DNA from 2 places in the Clostridium aromativorans genome. Region 2 is predicted to be linked to the other one. Evidence: riboswitches for the same ligand, from Rfam matches in the RefSeq annotation. Region 2 holds a riboswitch; the other holds the start of a gene.
The links. A riboswitch is a leader RNA that binds a small molecule or an ion and turns the genes downstream of it on or off. The one in region 2 is predicted to bind S-adenosylmethionine.
Positions count from the first base shown of each region.

Region 1: linked by a shared signal. The riboswitch ahead of LN736_RS05305 (pyridoxal phosphate-dependent aminotransferase) and the one ahead of LN736_RS08400 (YezD family protein) in region 2 are both predicted to bind S-adenosylmethionine.

Region 1 is NZ_JAJJPB010000004.1:40,075-50,044, forward strand. It holds gene LN736_RS05285 (pyridoxal phosphate-dependent aminotransferase) at 1-512, opposite strand, end outside; gene LN736_RS05290 (flavodoxin family protein) at 703-1,401, shown strand; gene LN736_RS05295 (DUF1648 domain-containing protein) at 1,513-2,649, opposite strand; gene LN736_RS05300 (GntR family transcriptional regulator) at 2,666-3,052, opposite strand; gene LN736_RS05305 (pyridoxal phosphate-dependent aminotransferase) at 3,268-4,440, opposite strand; SAM riboswitch class I at 4,539-4,642, opposite strand; gene LN736_RS05310 (DegV family protein) at 4,695-5,564, opposite strand; gene LN736_RS05315 (AEC family transporter) at 5,630-6,586, opposite strand; gene LN736_RS05320 (glycosyltransferase 87 family protein) at 6,739-8,325, shown strand; gene galU (UTP--glucose-1-phosphate uridylyltransferase GalU) at 8,451-9,323, shown strand; gene hemL (glutamate-1-semialdehyde 2,1-aminomutase) at 9,409-9,970, opposite strand, start outside.
Region 2 is NZ_JAJJPB010000008.1:62,859-72,828, reverse strand. It holds gene add (adenosine deaminase) at 1-143, shown strand, start outside; gene sufU (Fe-S cluster assembly sulfur transfer protein SufU) at 212-661, opposite strand; gene LN736_RS08420 (cysteine desulfurase) at 648-1,910, opposite strand; gene sufD (Fe-S cluster assembly protein SufD) at 1,903-3,078, opposite strand; gene sufB (Fe-S cluster assembly protein SufB) at 3,090-4,496, opposite strand; gene sufC (Fe-S cluster assembly ATPase SufC) at 4,526-5,272, opposite strand; gene LN736_RS08400 (YezD family protein) at 5,494-5,655, opposite strand; SAM riboswitch class I at 5,778-5,889, opposite strand; gene LN736_RS08395 (DUF4317 domain-containing protein) at 6,007-7,188, opposite strand; gene LN736_RS08390 (HesB-like protein) at 7,368-7,700, shown strand; gene LN736_RS08385 (FxLYD domain-containing protein) at 7,723-9,048, shown strand; gene LN736_RS08380 (S1C family serine protease) at 9,035-9,970, shown strand, end outside.

The DNA.
Region 1 (9,970 bases), on a different contig from region 2:
TTAGTCCTGGAATTCACTTTGTCCTCAAGTTCATTTAAATCGGGCTCAAAAGTTTCACTGTCCGAGGGTATAATGACAAGCCTTCCATCAAAATTTTTTACATAGTTTTCATATTCTCCAAAGAACGGCGAAAATACAATAACTTCATCTCCAGGATTTAAAAGAGTTTTCAAAATAATATTTAATCCGCCTGCAGCCCCGCAGGTCATTACTAAATTGTTTTTAGTGAGTTTCACATTATATTTTTTGTTGATATTTTCAGCAATTTTGGCCCTTACATCTTCATAACCGGAGTTGTTCATATATCCATGGACTAAATTAGGAGGCTCTTCCCTCAATATTTCATATACAGCCTCTCTTATAGATTCAGGCGGTTTTACATTGGGATTGCCCAGACTGAAATCAAATACATTTTCTTCTCCATAAATTGAAGAGAGCTTTTTTCCCTCCTCAAACATAGCCCTTATTATGGAGCTTTTAGATACATATTCCTTCATTTTATCAGATATCACCTATTTTACCCCCTACCTCAATAATTTTAAATTATATTTGATTAATTATATAAAATATTCTAACACAACCATTGCCAATTCACAATTCACAATACACAATTTACAATTATGCTTGCAATTAAACTGTAATATTGGTAAACTCACTTTATAGTTTTTGAGATCAATCAATATATAAAACAAGGAGAATCTTATGAAAATTGCAGTGATATACGGTACAGAACATCGAGGAAGTACTTATAGTATTTGCCAGCTATTTTTAGAAAGACTACAACCGGAGACAAGTGAAATTACAGAATTTTTTCTGCCAAAAGATATGCCAAATTTTTGCCGCGGATGCAGTTCATGTTTTACTATAGGTGAAAAAGCATGTCCTCATTATAATCAAGTCAATCCAATAAGAGAGGCAATTGAAAAAGCAGATTTAATTATTTTTACAAGTCCCGTATATGTATTTCACGTGAGCGGGCAGATGAAGACATTACTGGATCATTTCGGCTTTCAGTGGATGGTACACCGTCCTAATAAGACAATGTTCTCCAAAATGGCCTTAGTTATTTCAACGGCTGCCGGCGGCGGAATGAAATCTACAATTAAAGATATTGTGGACAGCTTGACCTTCTGGGGAACAGGTAAGATATTTACCTACGGCAGGGCAGTTGCCGCCGTAGACTGGGAGGGTGTAAGTGAAAAGAAAAAAGTAAAAATTCATGGGGATGTAAAAAAATTATCCGATAAAATCCTGCACAGATGCGGTAAGGTAAAACCCAGCCTAAAAGTAAAGGCCCTCTTTTACGCTATGCGCTTTGTCCAGAAAAAATTTACCTTCAATGCTGTTGATAAAAAATATTGGGAAGAACAGGGATGGCTAGAACATAACCGTCCCTGGTAGTTTTATTCAATGAACAGTGCACAATGCACAACTGACAGCACAAAATGCACGATGGGCAATTGACAGCGCACAATACACAACTGACAATTCATGATGCACAATTGGCGGTTTTTAATTTTGGGCAAAGATTGAAAAGCCTATAACCGCTATTATAAATACAATCAGACCTATATATATGGCCATTCCTGCAGGTCTCCCTGCATTTATTGTCCAGCCTATGCCAAACCTCTTTTCCACAAAGAGGAATGGATCATCAGGGTTGTAATATATGGTGTTCGCCAGCTTCCAAAAATTATCATCATCTTTATCCGTAAATTCAGATTCGATTTTCCCAGAGTCCTGTTTTCCTATTTCTATATTGCTTCCTCCCTGTCCTATCTTTATAGACAGCACCACGCTGATCAAAGTTATAAATATGACAAAGACTATGGTGAAAATGAGCACAAACAGGTGTGAAATTTCAATTATATCAAATATTTGAATGGTTCCAACAGTCAAAATCAAATTCACCGCTACCGCAGAAAACACCGCGTATATGGACCATATTCTCCTGAATCTCCTGTTTTTTTTCACGGAAATTTCAGGGTTTGAAACATTTGTCTGCTGTTTTGACCAGCCTATGATCTTATACACTATGAAAAGCATGAGAGTCACTGCCATTTCAGTAAAAGGCATTTCCCAGATCAAAAATATGGATTTTGTCTGATAACCGTTGATATTTCCTGAAAGATCCCAGTGAGTGGGCACCCTATTGGGCAAAGGTGCATAATTTGCATATCCCAAAATTATATTTATCAAAATTATTGATACGGGAATCAGAAAAAACCATGGCGATACCAGAGTTTTTCCCTTGTCCCTGGAGTAACCTACATCCACTGCCACAGCCTGCTTTTTTCCCTCAAACCAGGAATTCTTCAATTTAAGAGCTTTAACAGCCCTGTTGGATATCATATATACCAGAAAATCTATAAAGACGAAGGCAAAAACAGTAAACAAAATCACAGCTGCACTCAGGAATTTGTAATTTAGAAAACTAAACAGCAGCATAAATGGAATCCCTATTATCAGATTATTTTTTATAAACTGCCTTTTTATATCTTTGATTTCAGCACTGTCCATTTTATCTCCAGGTATTCTTACTCCAAATACAATTTCCTTTCTGGTAAAATTCGGTGTCAGCATGTTGATGACAAGTATCAATAAAAATATAAAGCACAAATATATACATAAAAATAAATTTTCCTTCATTAACATTCACCTGCCTTTATTTATTTTGCAAATCGTATTTTTGATATATACCGGAACATAATTTCAATATATCTTCCAATTTATCATCCCTCAAATAGGCTTCTGCCAGCAGATAGGTCAATTCCCTCACCAGCTTTTCATTAAATTCCTCACTATTTTTAGGATAGTTTTGATTTATAACAGCTCCTGTTCTTCTGTCTATATTCAAGTATCCATCAGATTTCAATATATTATAAGCTTTATTCACGGTGTGCAAATTTATCCCTATATCCTCCGCCATCTGTCTCACAGAAGGCAGGCTTTCCCCCGGCTTCAGATCTCCAGCTGCTATTCCCTCTATAATACTCCTTTTAAGCTGTTCATAGATGGGCATTTCAGATTCAAAATCAATTTTAATTATCATAACTACCCTCCTATTCTATTTGTTATATATAATATATAACAAATAGAATAAAATTGCAACATTTATTCAATTGACAATTGACAATGAACAATTGACAGTGCACAGTGCACAATTCACAGTCGACAAAAAAACAGAGTTCAAAGCATAAATATCAGATGATGAGGTTTGATATTTAAGCCTTGAACTCTGTTTATTACTCACGGGGATAACCTGGACTACTCTTTATAAAATCTGGCTTTTTCCCTCAGGGTTTTCAGCTTTTCAATGGACTTTAAAAGTGTGTCATCCTTCTTTGCAAAATGAAGCCTTATCAGATAATTCACATCTTCTTTAAAGAAGCTTGACCCAGGAACCGCCCCTATTCCAACTTCTTTTGCCAGCCACTCACAAAATTTCAAATCATTTTTTACATTAAATTCCGAAACATCTATGAGCACATAATAAGCTCCCTGGGGCTTCACATATTTAAGTCCTGCCTCGCTCAATCCCTGGAGAAACAAATCTCTCTTTTTCGTATATAAATTCTTCAGCCAGTCATAGTACTCCATAGGCAGTTTAAGCCCGGCCACAACTGCTTCCTGAAGCGGTGCCGCCGCCCCCACCGTAAGAAAATCATGTACTTTTCGCACATTTTCTATTACCCTCTCGTCACCTATAACATAGCCTATTCTCCACCCGGTTATGGAATAAGTCTTGGAAAAGGAGCTGCAGCTCAAGGTTCTGTCAAACATTCCCGGAAGTGAAGCAAAATAGACATGTTTATGGGGATCCATTACAATATGCTCGTACACTTCATCCGTTATTACGAAAGAATCATATTTTTCTGCTAGACGGGCTATGAATTTCAATTCCTCAAGTGTAAACACCTTTCCTGAAGGATTTGACGGGTTACAGAGTATAAGGGCCTTCGGCCTTTGCTTAAAGGCATTTTCAAGTTCAGTCTTGTTGAAAGAAAAATCAGGCGAATAAAGAGAAACATATATTGGCTCAGCTCCGCTCAATATGGCATCTGCAGCATAATTTTCATAAAAAGGCGAGAATACTATTACCTTATCTCCCGGATCACAGACAGTCATGACAGAAGCCATCATAGCCTCAGTACTGCCGCAGGTAATTACAATCTGGGTATCCGGATCTATGTCAAGTCCCATGAATCTGGACTGTTTTTCTGCAAGAGCTTCTCTCAAATTCTGTGCGCCCCAGGTAATGGCATACTGATGAGGTCCCTTGACTGCTGCTATTTTAAGTGCTTCCTCTATCTCCTTAGGAGGATCAAAATCAGGAAAACCCTGAGACAAATTAATTGCTCCATATTTGTTCGATATTCTCGTCATTCTTCTTATAACAGAATCGGTAAAATTAATTAATTTTCTGCTCAATTCAGGCACTACAGCCACATCCTTTCAAATTATCAATACATCAAATAACATCTGAGAATAAAGTAAAAGTCTGGGGATATACCTCAGACTTAAAATCGCAAAATATATTCTCATCTTTCAGCTTCCGCTGCAGGACTTAGCACCAATATACAACGACGTACTGGTTGCCGGGTTTCAAAGGGCCTGTTCCCTCCACCTCTCTTGATAAGTTCAAGATTTATATTAAATTATGCTATTAATTATAATCATTTAGATATGTCCTGTCAATATACCTGATTTTCCCCATTTCGTTCTACATAGCATACACCGACAGTTCCCGGTCCTGAATACACACCTACTATAGGGCTTATCTGACCTATCATGTATATATTTTCCACGTTGGGAAGTCCAGAAATCCTGTTATAAATATTTTCGGCTTCTTCTCTGGCATTGCCGTGAACTACATATACGTCGCAGGGGCATTTAGCTAAAAAATCATTACCTATGTCTATCATTTTACTTAAAGATCTCTTCCTTCCCCTCACCTTATGACGGGTAAAACATATGCCCTGATCATCGTCAAAGTACACTATTGGCTTTATATCCAAAATCTCACCTATTGTACCCGACAGTCTCCCTATACGCCCTCCTTTTCTGGCATACTCCAGAGTGCCGAATACGAAAAAAAAGTGCATACTCTTCTTTATCCCAGGTATGCAGTTTACAATTTCACTAAAACTTCTGCCCTGATCCAAAAGCCTTCCACACTCTTTTAAAACTATACCCTCTCCCAGGGAAGTGGATTTGGAATCATAAACATACGATGACAGTTTATTATGTTTTTTGCTTACCATTTTCAAAGCATTATATGTACCTGAAAGTCCGCTGGAAATCGTAACAGCTACCACATGAGTATAGTTTTCCCTTTCCAGCCTGTCAAAAACACTTTCCATATCGTCTATTGAAGGTAGAGAAGATTTTGGAATTTCATATTTCATGCTGTCATATACTTCTTTTGGAGTGATCTCAACTTTATCTATATATTCCCTATCCTTATATATAATCCTAAAAGGCAATATTTCTATGCTGTACTTTTTTATGGTTTCATCATCTATGTCACAAGCAGAATCTGTCAAAAGTGCAATTTTTTCCATAAGGTTTCTCCTCCTACTCATACTTACCATAAATTATATCATACCGAGGGAAAATTATTCAAATTCTACAAAAGAGACAGACTTTTAAGCAGATATATGCCTATAAATATAGTAAACATTGAGAAAAAAGTGGTCAAGATCACAACATCTCCCGTGAGCTTGTAATCAGAATTCATTTCCTCAGCCATTACATAACAGGAAATAGCAGAAGGTGAAGAAAACAATATAAATATGGCACCTAGATCATATTTTCTAAATCCCATTAAAAACGCCAATGTGACAACTATACAGGGAACTACTATGAGCCTCCCCACAGAAGCTGTTATGGAGTATTTCAAATTTTCCTTTACACTCTTAAATTCCAGCTGGGCACCTAGTGTTATAAGGGCCAGAGGAGTACCAAGGGAAGCAACATCGGAAACAGCCCTTTCCATAAACAAAGGCAGTTTTATGGAAAACAGCTGAAAGACTATGCCCAGAAACGATGCTATGATAAGCGGGTTTTTCACTATTCCCACAAGAGTATACTTTATTTTACTTCCTATACCGCTTTTGTCACCTCTTTCGTCAAAAGCCGCAAGTACCAGCACCGCAAAAAAATTATAGGTGGGAATGACTATGGGCAGCAAAAGAGAAATAGGTCCCATATGGGATTTTCCAAGCATGTACATTCCCATGGGAACTCCAAGGAGCACAAAATTGCTCCTATATATAGTATGTATCACAGCAGAAGCCCTTTTCCTGTCCTTAATAAACAACGGTACAATAAGCCAAAGTACCAATACTGAACCGAATATACATAAAAATACAAATATCATGAGTTTAGTGTTGGCTATATCGCTCAATTTGGAGACATATATATTTTCAAAAAGCAGTGTAGACAATCCAACTCTAAAATTAAATTTGACAGCAGTATTTATAAACCTGTCATCTATAAGTCCTACTTCCTTTATGAAATATCCCAGTGCAATTACAATAAATATAGGCATTATCACGTTAAAACTAAATATTAAATTATCCAATTGTCCAACCCCCAAGTCTGTTAAGAAAGCTAGTCCTATCAATCTGAATCAACAACCATCTGGTTATTTTTAAGATTATTTTAAGCTTTATCCTAGAAGATATATATAATTATATTCCCATACTAGATTTTAGGAAAGGAGTTTCAAGATATATGAAAAAAATTTTTTCAAAAAACAGTCTATTGAAAATAATCCTAATTTTTTTAATGTCATTATCATTTTTACTATGCATCTACAGTGTAAAAAACTACAAGTCAAATTCCTATCCACAAAACAGGACAGGACAATTCAGTCAATTTAATAGACAAAATGGACAGACAGGAAATAAAAACTGGAACCACAGTGTGAAGCAAACGCCGCCCGGCAGCAATGCAAACACTCAGAATAACCACAACAATACGATAAACTCCGGTAAGAATGGATTTAATTCTTCAAATAACAAGTTTGCACCGCTTCTCACCGTATACCTGGCAGTATTTCTTGCACTGTGTATCGTAATATATCGCAATTTCATACAGAAAAATATGAAGATAAAATCTGTAAATACCAAAATGCTTATTTTTTCGATGCTCTTTACGGGTCTGTTTCTCAAGATCACATTGTCGACTTTTATGGAGGGATACGGAGGAGATGTGAGGCTGTTTGAAAGCTGGGCGTCTTCTGCTGCAAACAATTTTTCTCAATTTTACATAAATTCCAGTTCCAGCGACTACCCTCCACTCTATATATACGTACTGTTTTTTATAGGCAAAGCAGCAAGTTTAAGTTCATTAAACCCATATTATATTCTGCTCCTGAAGCTGCCCTCAATAACAGCGGATATGGCCACAGCTTATCTAATATACAAATTGGCCCAAAAATATCTTTCTGCAGAAATGAGTGTATTTCTAAGCATATTCTATATCTTCAGCCCGGCTGTATTTATAGATTCGGCCCTGTGGGGACAGGTGGATTCATTTTTTACATTACTCGTTGTACTTTCACTATTTCTGCTGTCAGAAGGGAAAACTGCACTTTCTTCAGTATTTTTTGCCAGCTCGGTACTTATGAAACCCCAGGGAATCATCTTCCTTCCCGTACTTTTCTTTGAACTCATAAGGAAAAAAGATTTGAAAATATTTATAAAATCGGTAATTTCAGCCGGAATAACTGCCCTAGCAGTGATAATACCCTTTTCCGCCAGCCAAAATATAATGTGGATCTTTAAATTATACTCAAATACCATATCGGAATACCCCTATGCTTCTGTGAACGGATTTAATTTCTTTAACTTGATGGGAGCAAATTATGAAAACAGTTCAAATACATTTCTAATATTCAGTTATAAAATCTGGGGATTGGCCGCAATCATTACAATTACAGTGCTTTCCTGGATAATTTATATCAGACGGAAGAGCAGAACCCTGGCCTTTTCCTGTGCACTTGTTCAAATTTCTGGAGTCTTTGCTTTTTCCACAGGAATGCATGAAAGATATCTGTTTCCAGCTACTGCACTGTGCATTTTGGCATTTATATACTTGAAGGATAAAAGATTCCTCACACTGCTCATGGGGTATACCATAACCATCTACGGCAACATATACTATATACTCTTCGGAACATTAAACCGCATGAATTCCAACTCCCACAGCATAATAACCGACGGAATATCTCTGCTAAATGTGCTTTTGTTCTTCTATCTCGTAAAAGTGCTCATGGACAGGGACAAGCAACTTCCGGCAATAGTGAGCAAATTGTAAACAAAATGGCATTGTTCAAATTCAATTTACATTTGATAGGAGTTTTTTAAGAACTTTTTAAGATTAAAAGGCAAGAATTGATATAGGAGAAACCAATAAAGGTATGGAAAGGAGTAAACATTCATATGGACATTAAAAAAGCAGTAATTCCTGCAGCAGGATTGGGTACAAGATTTTTACCAGCTACAAAGGCACAGCCCAAGGAAATGCTTCCTATAGTAGACAAACCAACTATCCAGTACATAGTTGAGGAAGCAGTGTCTTCTGGAATTGAAGAGATTTTGATAATTACAGGTAAAAATAAAAGATCCATCGAAGATCATTTTGATAAATCAGTTGAGCTGGAAGATGAGCTTGAGAAAAACAACAAGACAGATTTGCTGAAGCTGGTCCAAAACATATCAAATATGGTGGATATATATTATATAAGGCAGAGAGAACCCAAAGGACTAGGACATGCCGTAAGTCTGGCTAAGAATTTTATACAGGATGAACCCTTTGCGGTCATGTTAGGAGATGACATAGTTGACAACAGAATACCCTGCCTCAGGCAATTGATAGACTGCTACGAGAAGCACAGAGGATCAATTTTAGGAGTTCAGCCGGTAAAAAAGAGTGCAGTTTCAAAGTATGGCATCGTAGACGGGACAAAAATAGGTGACAAAATTTACAGAGTAAAAAGTCTGGTAGAAAAACCTGATGCCAAAGAAGCCCCCTCAAATATGGCAATTTTAGGGAGGTATATAACAACTCCTAAAATATTTGAAATCCTAGAAAGGACAATACCGGATAAAAACGGGGAAATACAACTGACAGATGCTTTAAGAGCTCTTGCAAAAATAGAACCCATGTATGCCTACAATTTTAAAGGCAGAAGATATGATGCCGGAGATAAACTGGGATTTTTGGAAGCAAACATATACTATGCCCTAAAGAGACAGGATTTGAGAGAAGATCTAATTGACTACCTGAAAGACATAGAAGAAAAAGACATATAAAAAAATAAACCTACTGTATTAAAGTGCAAATGCCGAATTTAGTGGATTTCCGGTATTTGCACTTTGACAACGCAGACATGCAATTTTAAATTTCAAAGGAATTAAATGCCTGCAGGAATCTGTCAACATCTTCTTCAGTGTGTTTTACATTCAAAAATACAGCTTCAAATTGTGAAGGTGCAACATAAATGCCCTTTTTTATCATATGGGTGAAGTATTTCGCAAAAATACCTGTATCACATTTTTTGGCATCGCTGTAATTTTTCACTTTGGAATCCTCTGTGAAAAACAGTGCAAACATGGCACCGCACCTGTTTATCACTACAGGCAGTTTTTTCTGCTCAGCTATATTTCTCACTCCATCTTCCAATTTCTTTCCCAATTTTTCGAGATGTACATAGTACTCAGGATGATCATGAAGCTTTCTCAGCGTTGTAATTCCCGCAGCCATTACAAGGGGATTTCCAGACATGGTACCTGCCTGATACACAGGTCCAAGAGGCGAAAGCTTTTCCATTATATCTTTTCTTCCGCCGTAGGCTCCACAGGGAAGACCCCCTCCTATGATCTTAGCCATAGTTGTAAGATCAGGTTTTATTTTATAGATGCTCTGGGCACCCTTATAGGCAACCCTAAATCCACTCATC
Region 2 (9,970 bases):
AATACCAAAATTTCGATTTCAAAGATATAAAAAAGGTCACTGAAAATGGAATAAATTGTTCTTTTGCCTCTGAAGAAGACAAAAACAATTTGAGAAATGACTACTATTCTTTTATAAACAATACAAAAGCAATTGACAGTTAACAGAAAAAATAGAGCACAAATATCAAATAATGGAGTTTGATATTTGTGCTCTGGGTTTTGAATACAGCTTATTCAGAGACACCCTTCTTTCTTTTTTTTATAGCTTCCTCTAATGTATGCCAGGCGAGGACTGCACACTTCACTCTGGCAGGCATCATGGATATATTTTTAAGTGCTATAGCATCTTCTAATTTTTCCAACTCTTTTTCATCTGTAATTTCCTTTTTTATCATTCCTATAAATGTCTTAACATAATCCAAAGCTTCTTCAACAGTTTTACCTTTAATCAAATCTATCATTATAGATGTTGAAGCCTGAGATATGGCACATCCGCTTCCCTCATAAGCTATATCATCTATAATGTCTCCCTTGAATTTCAATGAAAGAGTTATATCATCTCCACAGCTGGGATTATGTCCTCTTTCTTTTAAATCAGGGTTTTTCAGCTCTCTCTTATTAGTGGTATCCTGGTTATGTTCTGTTATTATTTCAGAATACACAAGACTAAGATCGTCCATATCCCAACCACTTCCTAACATTCTTAAGGGCTTCTATAAATTTATCTATTTCTTCATAAGTGTTGTAAAAATAAAAGCTAGCCCTGGAAGATGCTTGGATTCCCAAATGTTTCATAAGAGGTTGTGCACAGTGATGTCCTGATCTAACTGCTACTCCGTAATTATTTAATATAGTTGCTACATCATGAGGATGAACATCTTTTACATTAAATGAAATAATTCCACCTTTATTCTTGGCACTTTTAGGGCCATAAACCGTCACATAATCTATATCTGAAATTTTTTTAAGTGCATATTCCGTAAGTTCTTCCTCATAGGCTTCAATCTTGTCAAGTCCTATTGAATTTAAATAGTCAATAGCTGCACCGAGAGACACTGCACCTTCCACATTTTGAGTGCCGGCTTCAAATTTAAAAGGCAGCTCTGCAAAAGTAGCATCTTGTTCTGTAACATATTCTATCATATCACCACCACCTAGGAAAGGCGGCATTTCAAGGAGAAATTTTTCTTTTCCATAAAGTACTCCTATTCCCATAGAAGCTAGCATTTTATGACCTGAAAATACAAAGAAATCCGTATCAAGATCAGATACATCCACCTTCATATGAGGTGTACTCTGTGCTCCATCTACTATTGCTACAGCTCCTTTTTCATGAGCGTATTTTACAATATCTTTAACTGGATATTTCGTTCCAAGTACATTTGACACCTGAGCAATGGATACAATCTTTGTCTTGTCAGTAATTTTACTTTTATATTCTTCTTCAGTTATTCTTCCCTCTTCATTAGTATACATATATTTAAGCACTGCACCTTTTACTCTAGCTACCATCTGCCAAGGGAGTATATTGCTGTGATGCTCTGAAATAGCAATTACTATTTCATCTCCCTTATTTACAAAATTCAGCCCATAACTATAAGCTATCAAATTTAAGGATTCTGTAGTATTCCTTGTAAATATTATCTCAGAGGATTTCTCTGCTCCAATAAAAGCCCTTACTTTCTCACGAGCTCCCTCATAAGCCTCTGTAGACGTGACTCCAAGATAGTGGGCACCTCTGTGGGGATTTCCATTTAAATTCTCATTATAATGTTCTACGGCTTTTATGACAGAAAGTGGTTTCTGTGTAGTTGCTCCATTGTCAAAATACACCAGATCATTACCCTTCACTTTTATAGAAAGTATTGGGAAGTCCTTTCTTATCCTCTTTACATCTATACTCTCCTGTATTACATTTCCATTACTCATTTATAATCCTCCTTTTAAGTTCTTCAGATAAAAACTTTTTTAAATCTTCTGCTGGAATCTTATCAAATATAGGATTAAATCTAGCCTCTATAACCAATTTTTCCGCTTCACCATAATCAAAGCCCCTGCTCATCAAATAAAAAAGTTGATTCTCATCTATTTTGCCTACACTTGCTGCATGCTGTCCGTCCACATCTTCCTCCTGGCAGAGAAGTATTGGAATAGTATCCGTCTTAACTGTTGGATCTAAAAGAAGAACTTCTTCAGCCTGAGCTCCCTTGGATTTAGATGAGCCTCTCTTAAAATCTATATTTCCCTTAAAAACTTTTCTGGCTCTATCCTTCAGTACCCCTTCTATGACCATATTACTTGTGCTCTTTTTACCAAAATGATTGGTGGTATAGTAAAGATCCTGTCTTCTGTCTCCATCAACTAAATAGGCTGAATATATATCTGCACTGCTGTATTCCCCTTTTAAATCCGAATTATAATTTGTAACATTTATATGGCTTCCCATCTCTACAGTAATCCAATTTACTTTTGCTCCATTCTCCACCTGAGCCATATTCGAATCAAAATGGGTTGACTTATCATTCATCCTCTGAACTTTTATAACATCTACTACTGAGCCGCTCTTTGCAAATACTTTAGTCAAACCATTGTGAAATGCATCTATGTCTTTATTTTCAGTACAATAATCCACCACTAAAGTAATTTTACTATTTGATTCGGCTACAATTATGTTGTGATCTATAACTGTAGGGTTGTGTTCATTTAAATTGAAATTAAGTCTTATAGGCGAATTCAAAATTTTATTCTCTGGAACTTTTACAAATATTCCTGAATTAAATCCGTTCTCCCCAAGTCTGACAGAATCTTTTGATACAGAAGTAGCATCTTTAAAACTAGAATATTGAGCAAGATTTTCTCCATCAATCTCCTGCATGAATTTTAAGGTTACCCCCTCAAAATCTTCAGCCTTAAAATCCATATACCCTGCATCATATGCCTCTATTTCAGGAAACTTATAATTATCAAGGTGAAAATTATTTAATCCAAGATGCTTCCATGTAGGTACATAGGCCTGATTTAGTCTAAACTCCTTCTTGTTTTGCAATTCGGAAATTATTCTCTTACTTTTGCTTAAATTTCCCCTATTATCTATCATAAACTACCTCCTTATCCTATGGTTCCCTTTAATTCTAATTTAATCAAATTATTCATTTCCACTGCATATTCAAGTGGAAGTTCCTTTGCTACAGGCTCAACAAATCCTGTAACTATCATCCCTCTTGCCTCTTCTTCCGTAAGACCTCTGCTCATAAGATAAAAAATGGCATCGTCACTTATTCTACCTATTTTAGCCTCATGTCCTATATCAACATTGTTGTTTGCCACACTTACAATAGGTATAGTATCCGATCTGGATTCACTGTCAAGCATCAATGATTCACAGGATACACTGGACTTGGAGTTAACTGCATTTTTAGTAGAACTCAACAGGCCTCTGTAAATTGAAACTCCACCATCCTTGGAAATGGATTTAGAATTTACCACTGACGTAGTATTTGGAGCTGCATGAACTACTTTAGAGCCAGTATCCAGATACTGCCCGGCACCTGCAAAAGTTATTCCTGTGAAATCGCATCTTGCTCCCTCTCCCCTCAGTATGCTCATAGGATACAACATGGATACTTTAGATCCAAAAGAACCTGTAACCCATTCTACATGCCCATTTTTATCCACTGCACACCTTTTGGTATTTAAATTGTACATATTTCTTGACCAATTCTCTATAGTACTGTACTTTAATGAAGCTCCCTCTCTCACATAACACTCAACACAACCTGCATGTAGATTGTTTACATAGTATTTAGGTGCCGAACATCCCTCTATATAGTGAATTTTTGCTCCTTTTTCAACTACTATAAGGGTGTGTTCAAATTGTCCTGCACCAGGGGCATTTAATCTAAAATAAGATTGTATTGGTATATCAACTTGAACTCCCTCAGGAACATATACAAATGAGCCGCCAGACCAAACTGCTCCATGAAGTGCTGCAAATTTATGATCTGTTGGAGGCACAAGCCTCATAAAAAGAGGTCTTATCAGATCTTCGTAATCCCTTATAGCCGTTTCCATATCCATATATAAAACGCCCTGCTTTTTCAGCTCCTCGCTTACATTGTGATAGACTATCTCCGAATCATATTGTGCACCCACACCTGCCAGGGATTCGTGCTCCGCTTTAGGTATTCCAAGTAAATCAAAAGTTCTTTTTATATCTTTGGGCACATCCTTCCAATCATGTTTCATGTTGGTATCAGGCCTTACATAGGTAACTATGTTATTCATATCCAGATCCGAAAGATCAGGTCCCCAGGACGGCATAGGCATCTTATTGTAAATATCTAAGGATTTAAGTCTAAACTCCCTCATCCATTCAGGATCATTTTTTTCATCTGATATTTCTTCTATTATCTTTTTTGTAAGACCCGAGCCAGTTTTATAACTGGATTTGTCTTCATTTTTTATATCATAAATATTTCTTCTTATATCTTCTATATGAGTTTTTTCTTTTTCCAATAAAAACACCTCTCTTTTAAAACATCCTGTTAAGCCAATGCCTTAAACCTGTCATATCCGTTTTTCTCTATTTCCTCAGCTAAAGATGCATCACCAGTTTTAACTATTCTTCCATCTACAAGTATATGAACGTAATCCGGTTTCAAATATTCTAATATACTATCGTGATGTGTAATTATAAGTATGGAGTTATCCTCTGTTCGGAGTTTGCTCACCCCTTCCGATACTACTCTAACTGCATCTACATCAAGTCCAGAATCCGTTTCGTCCAGCATAGCAAGCTTGGGCTCAAGTACCGCCATCTGGAGTATTTCATTTTTCTTTTTTTCTCCACCTGAAAATCCCACGTTTAAATATCTTTTAGCATAACTTTCATCTATTTTTAAAAGCTTTAGCTTTTCTTTTAAAGCTTTTCTAAATGCCAATATTCCACCTCTCTTACCTGTAACAGCAGCCTTAGCATTGCGTAAAAAATTTTCAACAGTTATTCCCTGTATCTCCTGCGGATACTGAAAAGACATGAATATTCCCTTTCTTGCCCTTTCATCCACCTTTAAATCATTTATTTTTTCCCCATCAAATACTATATCTCCTGATGATATTACATATTTAGGATGACCCATTATAGTATTTACAAGAGTAGATTTCCCTGCCCCATTGGGACCCATTATGGCATGTATTTCACCCTTGCCAATTTCTAGATCAAGTCCTTTTAATATTTCATTACCTTCAACTTCCGTTTTCAGCTTATTTATTTCCAGTAACTTTTTTCCCATTATACCTCTCCTTTATATCCGAGTATTTAAGTCATATTTAATTCCAAAAATCAATCCCATTATAAATGGGCATCAGGATAAAATATCCGACTTAAATACTCAACATTGTATCTGATTACATTTTACTATTTATTTAAAGGATAATCAATAATTAAAATATCATTTTATATTTTTCTCTAAAAGTTTTTATTTTCTGATAATATCTTAAGTTTATTCAATCTCTATTTTAGTCTTATTTTTTCTTTTGTCTCTACCTGAATTACTATTCCATCTTGAATCACCAAAGTTATTGAACCATAATTTATACTCTTCAATGACTGCAATATTTCTTTAATGTACTGTTCTGAGATCTGGTTATTTTTTCGCGCAGTTTTTTCTCCCATTTTCATATTGCCCCCTTTTACATTAATTTATAAATTAATAACTAAAAAATCCCCTTTTATGAAGAAGAGGATTTTTCTATATTATAATAAATATAAAATGTTCAAGTTGAAGTTTTATATTTACCTCATCTTCCAGAACTGTGTTCTGATGGACTTAGCACCTTACATGTACCAATTAATACATGGGTTGCTGAAACTTCATCGGGCCATTCCCTAAGTTTCTCTTGATAAGGGTTAATATTAAATTATTGACTTTAATTATACCTTATAACATTCTTACGGTCAAATTAATTTTTAATCAAATTAAGAAGTTTAACATTAAAATTTTATCCTTAAAAGAATTGTTTTCAATTAGATATAATCTTCCATTTTCTCAGTCTCCAAATTAAGCCCGTCTATAACCATATCTTCTTTAAGTTCTATCAATAAACATTTTTTCCCTCTCTTGTCTATTACCTGCTTTACACTACCCAGATCTTGAGGCCTTATAATTATACTTGTATTTTCATTTTCAATCTTTACAGATTTACTTTTAAAATCAGGGATTACATTTCTGGCTTTAAATTCATGATCTCCACCACATACCTCTTGAAAGGCGCTTTTGACAGACTGTATATGTTTAAGGCCGCTTTCTTTTAAAACCCTGGTAACTTCATTTACATCCAGTACTGCCTCCTCTTCCCTATCTCCTCCATCAAGTTTTTCATTTATTCTTTCATATACATCCTTCATGATATCCGGCTTTATTCTGCCTCCTGTCACTGTACCCAGTATACTTTTAAAACTTTCTTTTTCTTCTACAGCCGTGGGTTTTACAGTACACTCAAGGACTTTTTCTACAAAAGTGCCGTTAACCTGCTTCGTTTTAGAAGAATAATATATTATCTTGTTCACATCTACATATTCACATGTAAAACTTGGAAACATGAATCCGTCTAGAGGAGAATTTAAATTCACGATCATATCCAGTGCAGAATTGGGCTTGAATTTCATCTCGGTATAATCAAATTTCAATACCTTTTTGGGAATTTCCACCTTGTTTACACTGCACAATATAAACTCCACAGCTTGAACATAATCTTCTACATCACTTTCATCTCCATTCTTATTTTTTCTGCTGTTATAATACTCTGCTTTTATAAAATTTATCACTACATCCGTATCATAGGTATAATTTTTAGATATTTTATCCACTATCTTATCTCCAAATTCAGCCGCACTCTTCCCGGAATTCAAAGCACCATACAATATCTGCTGTGTGCTTTCACCAACCTCATGGCCTTCTTTCCCATCCGTTTCCTTAAAATCCAATTCAAATATTTTGGAATCCAGAGAACCTGTAAGCACCTTTTTGAAATTATTCAGGTAAAGCTCCCTCTTCTCTATTTCCATCATTTCAAAATGCTCTAGTTCCCTGGTTATTATTTCTCCATTATCTTTTTTTAAATATACGCTGTAAACTTCCTTAATAGGAAGCATATAACTTCCCAACTTAAACTCTTTTCTTATATTCGCCAAATCTTTTTTGTTCATTTTTACATCTCCGCTCTAAAAATAAGTTCTAATCCCATTCTATACATACTTATTTTAACAAAATATAATAATATTTGCTATGAATAAATTACTATAGTACAATTATAAAATTTTTGGTACAATACATATAAGTATATCTGTACAATTATAAAAATTTGATCATTAAGCGAGGATTTTATATGAATTTTATAAAAATAAGTAATACAGCTTACAATGAATTTAAAAAATTTTTGACTGAGAATAATATTACCTATTCTACAATAAGAATTTATTTAGATGGTATGTCCTGTCACGGTCCTCATTTCAACATGAGTGCCGATAAAAAAAACGACAATGATTTGACTCAGCAAATAAAGGATATAAATTTTATAGTAGACAAAAACTTATTCATGCAGTTTAGTGGTTTTATATTCCTATGTGGAAGCGAAAACGGACTCGGAAGTTTTTCTATAGAACCCGTATTTAAACCTAACCTTCCAGACTGTGAAAACTGCAATGGATGTAAAAATTAATAAATTTAAGGAGAATACTAGAATGTTTTGTTATAAATGTGGAGCCAAGGTTTCTAATCAAGCTCTATTTTGTGAAAAATGCGGAACCAGGTTAAATAAAAACCTGGAAATAGAAAATTTAAATGAAAGTACAATTAAAATTCATAATATCAGACAAGCCTTAAAACATAATATAAAAGAGGATCAGTTAAACGCCCTAGCTTTAGATAAATCAAAAGACAATACAACAAATTTTAGTTTAAATAAGAAAGTTGGAGATAATACCTGTTGTAAAATTCCATTTTATAAAAATATAAATATAGCAATGCCCCTTTTGTCAGCAGTACTTGCCGTGAGTTTAACCTGCACTTATTATTTATATGAAGCCTCTGTTTCTAAAAATGTTGAAAAAAATAGAACTACTGCCGAAAATATAGCTCTTCAGGGAAATATATCTAGTGCGTATTCAATAATAGACAAGGCCCTGAGTTTACGTCCAAATAATGAAACCCTAAAAGCAGATAAAATATTTTTGCAGGATGGCAAATCTGTAAACTTACATATAAGTGCCGTAGATAGTTATATAAAGGATAAAAATTACAATGGGGCTTTAAATGAATTAGACGAAGCTGTTAATTTAATATCGGATAAAACCGGAGCTTTTTATTCCCTGTTAAATAAAAACATAGAAAATAAGAAAATGGGCATAACTGTATTACAAATAAAAAATGAAATGAATAATAAAAGCAGCATAGAGGATTTAGCTGGACTGCTAAACAAAATATCCAATTACAATGTGAAAGAGGCCAGTGAAACTGCTTCAGAACTTAGAAAAAGAATAAGCGCTGTGGCTTACAACACTGCGAATGAATATTTGAAAAACAATGATTTCACCTCTGCCCTTCAAACTATAGACAAAGGTATCGTTTATAATCCAAATGATAAAAAGCTCAACAATTTTAAACAGGTCATAATATCCGAGAAAAATTCTTTTGAAACAGCTGAACAGACTAGAATTCAGAACGCCATGGCTTCAGCTGCCCTGGAGAACAAAAACAATAAAACCAATGCAGTAGAGGTAGTTTCTACTTCTACTAATATAAATAAATACGGAGATTTCGTAATTAAAGGAACTATCAAAAACATAGCTACAAAGCCCATCAGCTCTATACAAATATACTATACCATATATAATTCCAGTAATGCCGAACTTGGAAACGATTCTACCTATGTATATCCCAATTACTTATCTATAAATGACACAGGTCAATTTGAAAATACAGAATATGGGATGTCAAAAGGCCATCACATTAAAATCACAAAAATAACCTGGATATTGCCGCAGGAGGATAGTTATGAAAATAAATAAAATTTTTATAGTTTCTCTTCTTACCACAATAACCTTCTTAGTAATTGGCATTACAGCATGTTTTGCTATACATAAAAATATAAGTCTTAAATCCTCCAGAGGTTCATCTAAATTGGGAAATGTGTCTGAAGTACTCGGCACACCCAAATCCAAGGATTTAAAGACAATAATACATGAAAATCAAAAATTAGTGGTATCTTTAGAAGTAAAGAATAGCAGTGGAAATATAACTGGCTCTGGTTTTTTATATGATACAAAAGGAGATATAGTAACTAATGCACATGTGGTAAAAGACGGCTCCGCCATAATTGTAAAGATGGCCGATACCGCAACATATAAAGGTAAGCTTATAGGTAAAAGTGAGCTTACAGATATAGCTTTAGTCAGGGTGGATAACTTAAAAGGAAAAAGTCCGATGAAAATTTCAAAAAACAAAAAGGCTGATATAGGAGATGAGATAATAGCCCTTGGAAGCCCTCTTGGTCTTCAGAATACAGCTACTACAGGTATAATAAGCGGTTTGAATAGAAATTTCAACCTAGAAAATTACCAGTATAAAAATGTCTACCAAATTTCTGCCCCTGTATCTCCAGGCAACAGCGGAGGCCCTCTTTTGGATAGAAGCACAGGACAAGTTATAGGTATAAACTCTGCAAAAGTAGACGATGAATCCATAGGTTTCAGCATACCAATAACTCAAGTTATTCCCATGATAGACAACTGGGCAGCTAATCCCAATACCTATAAATTTTCATCCCAAAATACTGCTTCAACTGGAGATTCAAAGCTTTCCACAGAGGATGCCGCTTATTTAGTTTCATATTTCTACAACAGTTTAAATTCCAATGACTATGTAACTGCCTATTCTTTACTTGGAGCAAACTGGCAGCAAAGTACTACCTATGAAGACTTTAGAAAAGGC